Regions from separate parts of the Clostridioides sp. LIBA-6622 genome, predicted to be linked through region 1. Evidence: riboswitches for the same ligand, from Rfam matches in the RefSeq annotation. Region 1 holds a riboswitch; each other region holds the start of a gene.

Region 1 (3,576 bases):
CAGCAGATATAGGAGATGTTGGTATAATAATGACTGGTGGAGGTTCATTATTATATGGATTAGATAAAATAATAGAACAGAGAACAGGTATAACTGTTACAATAGCAGAAGAGCCATTATCTTGTGTTGCAAAAGGTACAGGTATAGCTTTGGGTTCAATAGATTTACTTGAAACAGGTGGGTCTTTTAGAAGAAAATAATTAGGAGAGTTTAGAATGCTAAATATAGATGAAATAAAGAAATTAATACCACATAGATATCCATTTTTATTAGTGGACAAGATTACAGAGTTAGAAGTTGGAAAAAGAGCTGTTGGTATAAAAAATGTAACAGTGAATGAGCCCTTTTTTCAAGGTCATTTTCCAGAATATCCACTAATGCCAGGAGTATTGATAGTAGAAGCTTTGGCACAAGTGTGTGGAGTTGCAATGATGTCTGTAAAAGAAAATAAAGGAAAATTAGGTGTATTTGCAGGTATAGATAAAGTTAGAATTAAGAGAGAAGTAAGACCAGGAGATACATTGACTATGGAAGTTGAAATGACGACTCTTAGAAGAAATATAGCTAAGGCAGATGCTAAGGCATATGTTGGAGAAGAGCTTGTCTGTAAAGGGGAATTAATGTTCGCTTTAGTGGAAAAGTAAAAATACAAAATTAAAAAGGTAGATAATTTTGAGTATTCTATCAGATACTCTAAAATATCTACCTTTTTATATAAAGAATTTTATCAGTTACTTCACATTGGACTTAGGTGGATACTAATAAAGCTAAGGCTATTGTTTCAGCTAAGTCCAATATAAAGCTAAGACGTATATTATTAAATGAAAGTCTATTGTTTTCATCAATTTTATCTACAATCCCTACTATAGAATAATTTCCTATTTGAGGTAGTTTTTTTCCAACACCTTTTCCGGGCAGGATAGGTCCTTCTCTAATCTGTATATTACCTATGTTACTCTGCGACCCCAAGCAAGCATCTATAGCCAAGAAGTTACCTTGTATATGTGTATTTTTTATAGTATCTAAAGACTCATATATATTTAAGGCGTGAATAGGGTTATCTAGTGTACCGTAAACGGGGTATTTAAATTTACTGTTCTTAAGTATTGTTCCAACTAAAGGGCCTAACGTATCACCTATAGCCCTGTCTGTTCCTATGCAAACAACAATCGTATTTTCATTAATTATAGTTTTTAGAACTGAACTTAGCATCTGTATAACATCATCATCGCTGTAATTTACTTTAGCTAAATACAATAGGAACACCCCCTTCAAAAAAATATATGAATAAAAGACAGTAAAAAGACCTAACTTTAAATTTCAGATAGGGATAATATTTTATTTGTCTTACAAAAAAAGGAATGGGAAAAATGTGACTAAAAATCTTGACAAAATTTTAAAAAAATAGTAAGCTAGTAAAGTAAAATAAAACTTAAATCTTGATTACCTTATCAAGAGCGGCTGAGGGATAGGCCCTGTGAAGCCCAGCAACCACCCAAATGGGAAAAGGTGCTAATTCCTACAAGACAAAAGTCTTGAAAGATGAGGTCAGTTAATTAGTATGCAATTACGATTATTAACCTCTTCTTATAAAGGAGAGGTTTTTTATTTTGAGTAAAATTTCTAAAATTAAAAATAAGGTAAAACCTATAATAAAAATTAAGAATGTATAAGGGGGAATAAAAATGGCAAGACATTTATTTACGTCAGAATCAGTTACAGAAGGACATCCTGATAAGATATGTGACCAAATATCAGATTCAATATTAGATGCATTATTAGAAAAAGACCCACAATCTAGAGTAGCTTGTGAAACTACAGTTACAACTGGATTAGTTTTAGTAGCAGGAGAAATAAGTACATCTGCTTATGTAGATATTCCTAAACTAGTAAGAGAAACAGTAAGAGAGATTGGATATACAAGAGCAAAATATGGATTTGACTGTGATACTTGTGCAGTTATAACTTCTATAGATGAACAATCTGGAGATATAGCTATGGGAGTTGATGAAGGTCTAGAAAGTAAGACTGGAGAAGAGATAGAAGAAGAAATAGAAAAGGTTGGGGCTGGAGACCAAGGAATAATGTTTGGATTTGCATGTAATGAGACTCCAGAATTAATGCCACTTCCAATATCTTTAGCTCATAAGTTATCAAGAAGACTTACAGAAGTTAGAAAGACAGGTATAGTTGATTATTTAAGACCAGATGGAAAAACTCAAGTTACTGTTGAATATGAAGGAAATAAAGCTATAAGAGTGCATACGGTTCTTATATCAGCTCAACATTGTGAAACAGTATCAAATGATAAAATAAGAGAAGATATAATTAATCATGTTATTAAAGCAGTTATACCAGCTGAATTACTTGATGAAGAAACTAAAATTTATATAAATCCAACAGGAAGATTCGTTATAGGAGGGCCTCAAGGAGATACAGGTCTTACAGGAAGAAAAATAATAATAGATACTTATGGTGGATATTCTAGACATGGTGGAGGAGCTTTCTCAGGAAAAGACCCTACAAAAGTTGATAGATCTGCTGCTTATGCTGCTAGATATGTTGCTAAAAATATTGTTGCAGCTGGTCTTGCAGATAAATGTGAGATAGAACTTGCATATGCTATAGGTATAGCTAGACCATTATCTATATTCATAGATACTTTTGGGACAGGCAAAGTTTCAGAGGAAAAGCTTGTTGAATTAGTAGAAAAACACTTTGATTTAAGACCAGGAGCTATAATAAGAGACTTAGATTTAAGAAAGCCTCTTTACAAAAAAGTTGCTGCTTATGGTCACTTTGGTAGAACTGATATAGATTTACCTTGGGAAAAAATTGACAAAGTTGAGCAATTAAAAAAAGATGCTTTAGGTGAATAATTTTTAACTAAGAAACTGTTAGAATGTAATTCTATGATTACTTTCTAACAGTTTTTTTATTGTAGATTAAATATTTTTAATAAATGTTAATTTTTCATCATATAATAAATAAACAGTATTTAATTAGAATAGTATATTTTATTTTATAATATTATACTAAATGAGTACATATTATGGTCAATATGTTAAATAATGGTTAAGATTGTGTTAACTACTGTTAAATAATTAAAAATATATTGAAATATCATAATAATACGTCTAATATAATCTTAATAAACTTACACTTAAAAAATTATTTTAATTAGGGGGGAGTAGTGTATGTCAGGCAAAGTAAATATTAAAACTGTTATAAGTTTTGCTGGAGCTTATGTAGCTACTGTAATAGGTTCTGGATTTGCAACTGGTCAAGAGATATTGCAATTTTTTACGTTTTATGGATATGCTGGTATTATAGGTGGAATAATATCTATGGTATTATTTTCATGGTTTGGAGCAGAAGTTATAGATAAAGGAAGAGAGTTAAAGCTTAAAGAGCCAATAAAGATTTATCAAGTATATTGTGGAAAATATCTTGGTACATTCTTTGAATGGTTTGGACCATTATTTTTATTTGGAACACTAGTAATAATGATTGCAGGAGCAGGAGCTACACTATCAGAGTACTATGGATTAAATCCATATGTAGGTAGGATTGGTA
Region 2 (3,576 bases), 1.8 Mb from region 1:
AAGACTTGCTTGAGCCGCCCAACATATATATAATGTAGATTTAGTTTTTCTTTTAGAATAATCCATTATTTCTTCTAGTTCATTCCAATAATCAACTTCTTCAAACTCCATTTGTTCAACTGGAGCTCCTGTTATTATAAAACCATCAAAATGCTCTTCTTTGGCTTCATCAAATGTTTTATAAAAATCCTTAACATATTCATTGCATACTCTTTTGCTTTCTCTTGTTGAGATTTTAATAAATTCTACAGATACATTGAATCCTGTTTTATCTATTCTTCTAAGTAAATCTAATTCTGTATCCATCTTTATAGGCATTAGATTCAATATAGCTATCTTTGTATCTATATTCTCTTCATATTTTAATTCTTTATTAAAATCTTCTTTGTAAACTACATCTATTCCTTCATCCAATAATTTATTAATAACAGGTAATCCCTTTGGTAGTATTAAAGCCATCTCTTCTCACTTCTCTTTCTCTTAGACTATTAGAAATTTAAAGCTTGATTTAAATCAGCTATCAAATCCTCTACATTTTCTATTCCAACGGACAATCTTATTAGTGAAGGTAATACTCCAGACGCAATTAATTGTTCTTCTGTCAATTGTCTATGAGTAGTTGAAGCTGGATGTATAACGCATGTTCTTACATCTGAAACATGTGTAACTAAAGATGCTATCTGTAGTTTTTCAACAAATTTTTTGGCATTTTCTAATCCACCTCTTACTCCAAATGATAAAACTCCACTACATCCTTTTGATAGATACTTTTTGGCATTCTCATAATACTTATTATCTTCAAGTCCTGGATAGTTAATCCAATCTACATTTTCATGTTTTTCTAAAAACTTAGCTATTTTAAGAGCATTTTCACTATGTCTCTCCATTCTAAGGTGAAGTGTTTCAACATTTAAATTAGTAAGATATGCATTAAATGGGCTTAAACAGTTCCCATAATCTCTAAGTAGCTGAACACGTGCCTTAGTTGCATATGCAGCATTTCCAAACTTTTGAGTATAGCTTATTCCATGATATGTTGGGTCTGGTTCCACTAACTCTGGAAATTTTCCATTATCCCAATTAAAGTTTCCACCATCTACTATAATCCCCCCAACACTTGAAGCATGCCCATCTAGATATTTTGTAGTAGAATGAGTAACTATGTTTGCACCATATTTTAGAGGATTACAAAGCACTGGAGATGCTAGTGAATTATCTACTATAAATGGAACATTCACTCTCTTAGCTACATTTGATATTTTTTCAAAATCTATAACTTCAAGAGTTGGGTTTGCAAGTGTTTCTGCAAACACAACTTTGGTACTTTCATTTGCAAGTTTTACTATTTCATCTTCACTTGAATCTAAGTCAAAGGATATTAAATCTATTCCAAATTTTTTAAGACTAGACCCTAATAAATTAAATGTTCCTCCATATACTTTTGAAGAACAAAGTATACTATCTCCTGATTTACATACATTTAAAACAGCTAACATATTTGCAGATTGACCTGATGAAACAGCTACAGAAGATACTCCTCCTTCTAACAAACTTATTTTTTCTTCAAAAGCTTGAACAGTCGGATTGCTTATTCTTGAATACATATGTCCATCAACCTTCAAATCAAATAAGTCAGCAAGTTCATCTATGCTACTATATTTAAAAGTTGTACTTTGATATAAAGGTAATACTCTTGGCTCTCCATTTCCTGGTTTATAATTTCCTTGCACACATATTGTTTCTTTATTATACATTTTTGTATCCCCCTTAGATTTTAGTAAAAATTAAACTATTTACCAGATGAGATTTAAAATAAATAAAGCCTGAGTATATAACTCAGGCTCTGTATAAGCTTAATTATACTCATCTCTCAGCTTTCGCCGCAGGATTTAGCACCAATGTATATAAATATACTGGTTGCCGGGTTTCATAGGGCCAGTCCCTCCACCTCTCTGGATAAGATTTATTTAATTTTTCTATGTTTTATATCTTATATATTTTTCCTAATTTTGTCAACTATTTTTTCGAAATTTTTCTTTTAATAACTTTTCCAACCTCTACTTGAACTACAGACATTGTGGCTAGAATGATTGTTATAAGCCATTCTGAGCCATTTAAAATAGTTAAACTGAACGCATTTCTAAAAACAGGTACAAATAGTATTACTGCTATTAGTAATGCAGAAGTTAAAAATGAAATTAAAAGAAATGGGTTCTTACCATTATTTTTGTTAAACATGGAATCTGTATTTGAACGCTGGCTAAATGCTCTCAACATTTGTGAAAATGCTAATACACAAAATGCCATTGTTTGACCTACAGCATGATTTTCTATATTAAGACCAATTTTATATGCTAAAATAGTCATTATTGCCACAAATATACCTTGAGTAACTACTCTTTGTATAAGATTTTTTTCAAATAAGGTAGCTGATTTCACTGGCTGATGCTTCATTATATTTCTACTTGGTGGGTCAACTCCAAGTGCAAGAGCTGGAAGTGTAGCAGTTGCAAGGTTTACCCACAAAATATGAACTGCAAGAAGTGGAGTATCCCAATTTAATAATATTGCAACAAACAACGTAAGTATCTCTGCTATATTACCAACAAGTAAGAATTGTATAACTTTCTGTATATTTCTATATACACGTCTACCTTCTTTTATTGCATAAGCAATTGTTGTAAAGCTATCATCCATTAAAATCATATCAGAAGAATCTTTTGCAACGTCTGTACCACTTATACCCATAGCTATACCAATATCAGCAGATTTTAAAGCAGGAGAATCATTTACACCATCTCCAGTCATTGCTGGTACTTCTCCAATTCTTTTTAGAGACTGTATAATTCTAAGTTTATCAAATGGGGATACACGAGCAAATACTGTAGCATTTTTAACAGCTTTATCTAGTTCATCATCACTTAAATTATCAAGTTCATCACCAGATATAACAGTATTTCCTTCATTCCATATTCCTAATTCATGAGCTATTGTTGTGGCAGTAACTTTATGGTCACCTGTTATCATTATAGTTCTTATACCTGCTTCTTTACAAGTATTTACTGCATCAATTACCTCAGTTCTTGGAGGGTCAATCATACCAACCATACCTATAAATGTCAAATCATATTCTACGTTTTCATTATCCTCTTTTGGTATAGATGAAATCTCACGCTTCGCAAAACCAAGTACACGCAATGCATCTTTAGACATCGTAAGACATAATTCGTGTATATTCTTTTTATCCAATTCAGTAATATTTCTTTCACCTTTTGATGTTAATATTTTAGTACATAAGTCAAGAATTTCATCTACTGCACCTTTAGTATAAGCAGTAATATTTCCATCTATATTATGAACAGTTGTCATACATTTTCTATCAGAATCAAAAGGCTGTTCAAATACACGTGGATATTCTTCTTCAAGAGCTTCTTGATCTATTCCAAATTTGTTGACCATAAAAATTAATGCACCCTCTGTTGGGTCACCTAATATTTCATCTGTTTTATCTGGATTAATACATGCATCATTACAAAGTGCACTAGCATAAACAATCTCTTTATATACTAGTGGATG
Region 3 (3,576 bases), 1.0 Mb from region 1:
GTAGGTTCTTCTAAAAATGGGAGAGATTCTATATCTAAAAGATTAGGTGTTAAAAGATTTGATGGTCAATTAGTAACTGCTGGAAGTATAATAGTTAGACAAAGAGGAACTAAAATACATCCAGGAACTAATGTTGGAAAAGGTAGCGATGATACTTTATTTGCATTAGTTGATGGTACTGTTAAATTCGAAAGAAAAGACAAGAAGAGAAAAAAAGTTAGTATATATCCAGTAGCAATAGCTGAGTAATATACATAAAAGGAGTGTTGAGGCACTCCTTTTTCTTATAGTACTGATGAATTTATAATAGTGTTTTTGGTAATGCTAATTAAAAGTTTTTAATTAAGTAGGTGAAGAATTTGTTTATAGATAAGGCAAGAATATTTGTTAGGGCTGGAAATGGTGGAAATGGTTCGGTAGCATTTAGAAGAGAAAAATACGTTCCAGCTGGTGGACCAGATGGCGGAGATGGTGGTCGTGGAGCAAGCATCATATTTGAAGTTGATTTAGGTCTTAGAACTCTAATGGACTTTAAGTACCAAAAAAAATATCAAGCTCAAAATGGTGGCGACGGAAGCAAAGGTAAAAGAGCTGGTAAAAATGGAGAAAATTTAGTATTAAAAGTACCAGCAGGCACAGTAATAAGAGATGAGGCTACAGGTCTTGTATTAGCAGATTTAAAGAAAGAAGGAGATATAGCTGTAGTTGCAAAAGGTGGTATAGGTGGTAAAGGAAATCAACACTTTGCCAATGCAGTAAGACAAGCTCCAGCTTTTGCAAAGTCTGGTACAGATGGAGAAGAAAGATGGGTAACTCTTGAACTTAAAATGATAGCAGATGTAGGGCTTTTAGGATTTCCTAATGTAGGTAAATCAACATTTCTATCAGTAGTAACTAAGGCAAAACCAAAAATTGCAAACTATCACTTTACAACATTGACACCAAATTTAGGTGTTGTTCAAACTAAGTTTGGAGATAGTTTTGTACTTGCAGACATACCTGGAATTATAGAAGGTGCTTCTGAAGGGATAGGATTAGGCCATGAGTTTTTAAGACATGTAGAGAGAACTAAGGTATTGATACATATTGTAGATATATCTGGATTAGAGGGCAGAGACCCTATTGAAGATTTTGATAAGATAAATGATGAACTTAGATTGTACAATGAAAAGCTTTCAAAGAGACCACAAATTGTAGTTGCAAATAAATTTGATATATTAGAAGATGAAAGCAAGTTTGAGACATTTAAGAATGAATTAGAGGGCAGAGGATATACAGTTTTTAAAATGTCTGCTGCAACTCGTGAAGGAATAGATGATGTAATAACTTATGTATCTAAACTTCTAAAAGAAGTAGAAGATATAGAATTAGTTTCAGAAGAAGAAATGTACAGACCAGAGCTTGATATTGGTACTGAAGAAGAATTGAGTATAGATATTGAAGATGGAGTGTATGTAGTTACAGGTAAAGCACTTAGAAGAATAATGTATTCTGTAAATTTTGATGATATGGAATCTCTTCAATATTTCCAAAAAGCTATGGAAGGTCAAGGCGTGTTTGACAGACTTAGAGAGATGGGAATAGAGGATGGAGATATAGTTAGAATTTACGAATTGGAATTTGAATTTTACAATTAATTTTAGTATAGAATTATAGAGGTGAAAATATGTTAAAAGGAAAACAAAGAGCGTATTTAAGATCTTTGGCAAATACTTTAAAACCTACTACACAAATTGGTAAAGAAGGTGTCACAGAAAGTTTCTTAGAGCAATTAGATGATATGTTAAGAGTTAGAGAATTAGTAAAGGTTACTATACTGGAAAATGCAGGGCTTGATGCTAAAGAAACTGCTAATGCAGTATGTGAAGCTCTAAGAGCTGAATTTGTGCAAGCTATTGGTTTTAAATTTACTATTTATAAAAGAAATGTTGAGGAACCTAAGATACTATTCCCAGGACATGAACAGGCAAAAGCAAAGATTAAAAATAATAATGTTACAAAAAAAGGGAAACCAACTAAAAGAGCGGTTAGATAATAGCCTATATACTTTTAGTAAAATAAGTAAAAAAAATAGTGACAATTGATAGAAGTTGTATTATACTATTAAACATAAATTTAAATTAGCAATCTTATCAAGAGAGGCAGAGGGACTGGCCCTATGAAGCCCGGCAACCAGTATATTTTATTATACATTGGTGCTAAATCCTGCAGCAGTTATGCTGAAAGATGAGTATAAACCCGTCATATGGCTTGAGTTTATACTCAAGCTTTTTTAATTAGGATATTTATACATATAAATAATTTAATATAATCAAAATGATGGGGGTATGTAACAGTGAAGATAGCAATATTAGGATATGGAACAGTAGGAAGCGGATTAATTGATTTAATAGAAAATAATAATTCAAAAAGAGACATAGAAATAGTTGGAATTTTAGTTAAAAATAAAGAGAAACATAAGTCTAAGAAGTATTTTGACAAGATAACAACAAATATAGAAGATATATTTGATAAGGATATTGATACACTGGTTGAATTAATTGGAGGATTGAATCCAGCTTTTGATTATGTAACAAGAGCGTTAAATAAAAAGATACATGTAGTAACAGCCAATAAAGACTTACTTGCAGAGAGAGGTAGTGACCTTATAGAATTAGCTAACTTAAATGATGTTAGTATAAAATTTGAGGCATCTGTGGCAGGTGGTATTCCAGTTCTAAAGCCATTGATAGAATCTTTAGAAGGTAACAATATAAAGAGTATAAATGCTATCTTGAATGGAACTTGTAATTTTATATTATCGAAGATGTATGATGAAAATTTACCATATGATGTAGCTTTAAAACAAGCACAAGAATTGGGATTTGCAGAAGTTAACCCAGATGCAGATGTTTTAGGATATGATAGTGCTAGAAAATTATCTATATTATCTACTTTATCTTATGGAAAAATAGTATATTGGAAAGATTTATTATTAGAAGGAATAACTTCAATAGATGAAAAAGACATAGAATATGCAAAAAAATTAAATTGTAAGATAAAGTTAGTTGCTAGAAGTAAGTATGAATCAGGAGAAGTAAGTGGATTTGTTAGGCCAGCATTAGTTGATAATGATAATATGCTTTCAAAGATAGATAATGAGTTTAATGTAGTAATTTTAGTAGGTGATTCAGTAGGTGAGCTTTCTTTTGTAGGTAAGGGAGCTGGAAGAGGTGCAACAGGTAGTGCTGTTTATGCTGACATTATAGATGTAATAGATAAAAGAAATGCAAATATAAAATCTTTCTCAAAAGGTAGATTGGATTTAAGTGGACTTATAGAAGATGAATGTAGTGCTGTAGTTAGATTTGATGGGTATAATAAAGATGGAATTTTAAAATGTCTAGATAAATATGTAGATAGCTATGACATTATAGATGATGAAGAATTAGCAATTTTTGTAAATGCAAAGTCAGAACATGAAATCGATAGACTTTTGGAAGATGTAAAAAGAAATAATTATAGTAAATCGGTAAAAAAATTATTAAAGATAGATTAATATGTTTATATATAATTATAAAATTTAAGGTGAAGTAA
Region 4 (3,576 bases), 1.4 Mb from region 1:
CGATTATAAGTGTAGTAGATAGTTCAATATGTTCTAACTGACGAACAATTCCTCTTGTAATAAACTCAGTCATATAATGTGTCATAGTATCAAGAAACTGTTTGCGATAGGTTATATAATACTCTGATAGTCTTTTAAAATCAAATTGATTTTTTTCTATAAACAAACACCCAACAGCATATTGAGAAAGAATATCAAATGAATCAGATATAAATTCTTCAAAGCTATAACCTATAAGATTATTCTTAAGATGTGAAGCAAAAGTGTCTCCAGATTTTTTAAAAATATCAATAATCTGATTTTCTAATCCAATAAACAAATCATTTGTAATTGGTTTTGAAAAACTATTATTAATGAAATCAGGTTCTATTGTACATTTAAGGATAAAGTGCATAATTTCCTTTTTACCTGCAAAGTTAAGATAAATTGTACCTACAGAAACGCCTACTGCTTTTGCTATGTGGTTAATCTGAGTTTTTGTATACCCTTGCTTAATGAATAAAGTTGTGGCAGCATCAGATATGTCTTTAATACGTTGGTCCAAGTGTTTCACCTCCTTATGAATGAATTGTTCATTTATAAAAATAATAGCTTCTTCTATTTGAATTGTCAACTCTAAAAAATTAAAGAAATTAAGATTATAATTTATTTAGTGGTTAGTTTTTTATGTTTTTACTTTATTTATAGGAGATATGGATAGTTTACTATCATGTAATATATTTTTTATATTAATGATAATTTAATGGTTATATAATATTATACAACCATTAAAAATACAAAGGTTTAGATGATATAAAATCAATAAAAAATAATTATTTATTTTTGCTAAAACTAATAAAAAATAAGAAATTTAAATAAATTTATTGACAAATATTATTAATGAATATATCATATATAACATAGCAACAAATGATAATCAAATTAAATTTTAAATTAAATAACGTCTTATCAAGAGTGGTGGAGGGACTGGCCCTTTGAAACCCGGCAACCAGTATATTTTATATACATTGGTGCTAAATCCTGCAACTAATATAGTTGATAGATGAGTATAAATAGCTTTCTAAGCCTGAGTTTATACTCAGGCTTTTATTTAGTTATATATAAAATACATAAGCGAGGATAAACATAAAAACTGAGCATAATATAGGGAGGAAATTTTATGATTAGCATAAAAAATGTTAATAAGTATTATGGAAAGATTCAAGTGCTTAAAGATGTAAGTATTGAGATAGAATCTGGAGAAATTTTTGGAATAATAGGTCATAGTGGTGCAGGAAAATCAACACTACTTAGATGTATAAATGGCTTAGAAGAATATCAAGAAGGTAATGTACTTGTTTCTGATAAAGAAGTAAAGTCATTAAATGAAAAGCAAATGAGAGATTTAAGAAAAGAGTTAGGTATGATTTTTCAACACTTTTCATTACTTGAGAGAAGAACTGTATTTGATAATGTAGCATTACCATTGGAATGTTTTGGATATACAAAATCAGAGATAAAGAAAAGAGTTTTAGAGTTATTAGAAGTGGTTGGAATATCTGAGAAGAAAAATGATAAACCTAGAAATTTAAGTGGTGGCCAAAAACAAAGAGTTGCAATTGCCAGAGCCTTAGCACTAAATCCACAAGTACTTCTTTGTGATGAGGCAACTTCAGCATTAGACCCAAATACTACAAAATCAATTCTTTCATTACTTGAAGATATAAATAAAAAATTAGGAATAACAATAATTGTTGTAACTCATCAAATGGAAGTTATAAAACAGATTTGTGGAAGAGTAGCAATAATGGAAAATGGAGAAGTACTAGAGGTAGGAGATACAGAAGAGATTTTCTTAAGAAATACTAAGGGACTTAGAAAATTAATAGGTGAAGAAAGTATAATTTTACCAAAAGGAACAAATATAAAGATACTATTCCCTAAAGATATTTCTAATGACGCTATTATAACGACTATGGCAAGAGAACTGAATATAGATGTATCTATAATATTTGGTAAATTAGAACAATTTAAAGAAGATATTTTAGGTTCACTTATCATAAATGTTTCAGATAAAAGTGGAGAACAAGTAAAACAATATCTAACTAGTAAAGGCATAAGATGGGAGGAAATGATAAATGAATAGTTTAATCGACTTTTTAACAACACTATTTCCAAGTGCATTGTTACAAACTTTGTATATGGTTATAGTACCAACTATAGTAGCAACAATATTAGGATTTATATTAGCAATCATATTAGTAGTCACAAAACCAGATGGATTAAAACCAAATAGCACAATAAATAGTGTTTTAGGGTTTATAGTAAATATATTTAGAAGTTTCCCATTTATGATACTTATAGTTGCAATGATTCCAATAACTAGATTAATAGTTGGAACAAGTATAGGGGAAACTGCTGCAATAGTACCAATAACTATTGGTGCAGCGCCATTTATCGCTAGAATCATAGAAAGTTCACTAAATGAAGTTGACAAGGGATTGATAGAAGCTGCAAGGTCTTTTGGGGCTACAAAGAGACAAATAGTATTTAAAGTTATGATAAAGGAAGCTATGCCTTCAATAGTATCTGGGATTACATTATCAATAATATCTATACTTGGTTATACAGCTATGGCAGGTGCAGTCGGAGCTGGAGGATTAGGTAATGTAGCGCTTATCTATGGATATCAAAGATTCGATACAGCAGTAATGGTGTATACAGTAATAGCACTTGTAATATTAGTTCAGATAATACAAGGTATAGGAAATCTAGCTTACAAGAAACTAAAATAATTTAATCATAAATATTTTAAAGAGGGGGAGCAAAAAATGAAATTAAAAAAATTATTATCAGTAGCATTGGTGTCAGCAATAGCAATATCAGCAGTTGGTTGTTCAAACAAAGAGGATAAGAAAATACTAGTAGGGGCTTCATCAAATCCACATGCAAAGATATTGGAAGTAGCAAAACCTTTATTAAAAGAAAAAGGATATGATTTAGAAGTAAAAATATTTGATGACTATGTACTTCCAAACACAGCTTTAGATGAAGGTTCTTTGGATGCTAACTTCTTTCAACATATTCCGTTTTTAGAGGAAACTGTGAAAGAGAAAGGATATAAACTTACGTATACATCTAAAGTCCATATAGAGCCAATGGGATTCTATTCAGAAAAAGTTAAGTCATTAGATGAAATAAAAGATGGAGCAGTTATAGCAGTACCAAATGATGCAACTAATGGAGCTAGAGCACTTAAATTATTAGCAAAACATAAATTAATCGAAGTAAAAGATGGAGAACTTATAACTAAAAAAGATATAACTAAAAATCCTAAAAATATACAAATAAAAGAAATGAATGCAGAGCAATTACCAACAGTATTAAAAGATGTTGATGGAGCAGTTATAAATTCCAATTACGCTTTAACAGCTAACTTAAATCCTACTAAGGATGCTATAGTAATAGAGTCAAATGATTCTCCATATGTGAATATAATAGCTTGTAGAGAAGATAATAAAGACAGTGATAAGATGAAAGCTTTATCAGAAGCTATGAACAGTAAAGAAGTTAAAAAATTTATACAAGACGAATATA

The links. Region 1 has a riboswitch for S-adenosylmethionine ahead of metK (methionine adenosyltransferase). Riboswitches for the same ligand answer to the same signal wherever they lie in the genome.
Region 2: another riboswitch for S-adenosylmethionine. It lies ahead of ACTG47_RS09710 (O-acetylhomoserine aminocarboxypropyltransferase/cysteine synthase family protein); the one in region 1 lies ahead of metK (methionine adenosyltransferase).
Region 3: another riboswitch for S-adenosylmethionine. It lies ahead of ACTG47_RS05740 (homoserine dehydrogenase); the one in region 1 lies ahead of metK (methionine adenosyltransferase).
Region 4: another riboswitch for S-adenosylmethionine. It lies ahead of ACTG47_RS07450 (methionine ABC transporter ATP-binding protein); the one in region 1 lies ahead of metK (methionine adenosyltransferase).

The regions. Positions count from the first base shown of each region.
Region 1 covers NZ_CP196998.1:177,764-181,339, forward strand. Annotated here, with positions in the region: gene mreB (rod shape-determining protein MreB) at 1-200, shown strand, start outside; gene fabZ (3-hydroxyacyl-ACP dehydratase FabZ) at 216-644, shown strand; gene yyaC (spore protease YyaC) at 748-1,257, opposite strand; SAM riboswitch class I at 1,446-1,549, shown strand; gene metK (methionine adenosyltransferase) at 1,686-2,879, shown strand; gene ACTG47_RS01215 (YkvI family membrane protein) at 3,198-3,576, shown strand, end outside.
Region 2 covers NZ_CP196998.1:2,002,357-2,005,932, reverse strand. Annotated here, with positions in the region: gene ACTG47_RS09715 (homoserine O-succinyltransferase) at 1-459, opposite strand, end outside; gene ACTG47_RS09710 (O-acetylhomoserine aminocarboxypropyltransferase/cysteine synthase family protein) at 489-1,754, opposite strand; SAM riboswitch class I at 1,861-1,963, opposite strand; gene ACTG47_RS09705 (calcium-translocating P-type ATPase, PMCA-type) at 2,017-3,576, opposite strand, start outside.
Region 3 covers NZ_CP196998.1:1,190,310-1,193,885, forward strand. Annotated here, with positions in the region: gene rpmA (50S ribosomal protein L27) at 1-249, shown strand, start outside; gene obgE (GTPase ObgE) at 360-1,637, shown strand; gene ACTG47_RS05735 (YhbY family RNA-binding protein) at 1,667-2,035, shown strand; SAM riboswitch class I at 2,127-2,233, shown strand; gene ACTG47_RS05740 (homoserine dehydrogenase) at 2,336-3,538, shown strand.
Region 4 covers NZ_CP196998.1:1,556,802-1,560,377, forward strand. Annotated here, with positions in the region: gene ACTG47_RS07445 (TetR/AcrR family transcriptional regulator) at 1-544, opposite strand, end outside; SAM riboswitch class I at 943-1,049, shown strand; gene ACTG47_RS07450 (methionine ABC transporter ATP-binding protein) at 1,160-2,125, shown strand; gene ACTG47_RS07455 (methionine ABC transporter permease) at 2,118-2,774, shown strand; gene ACTG47_RS07460 (MetQ/NlpA family ABC transporter substrate-binding protein) at 2,811-3,576, shown strand, end outside.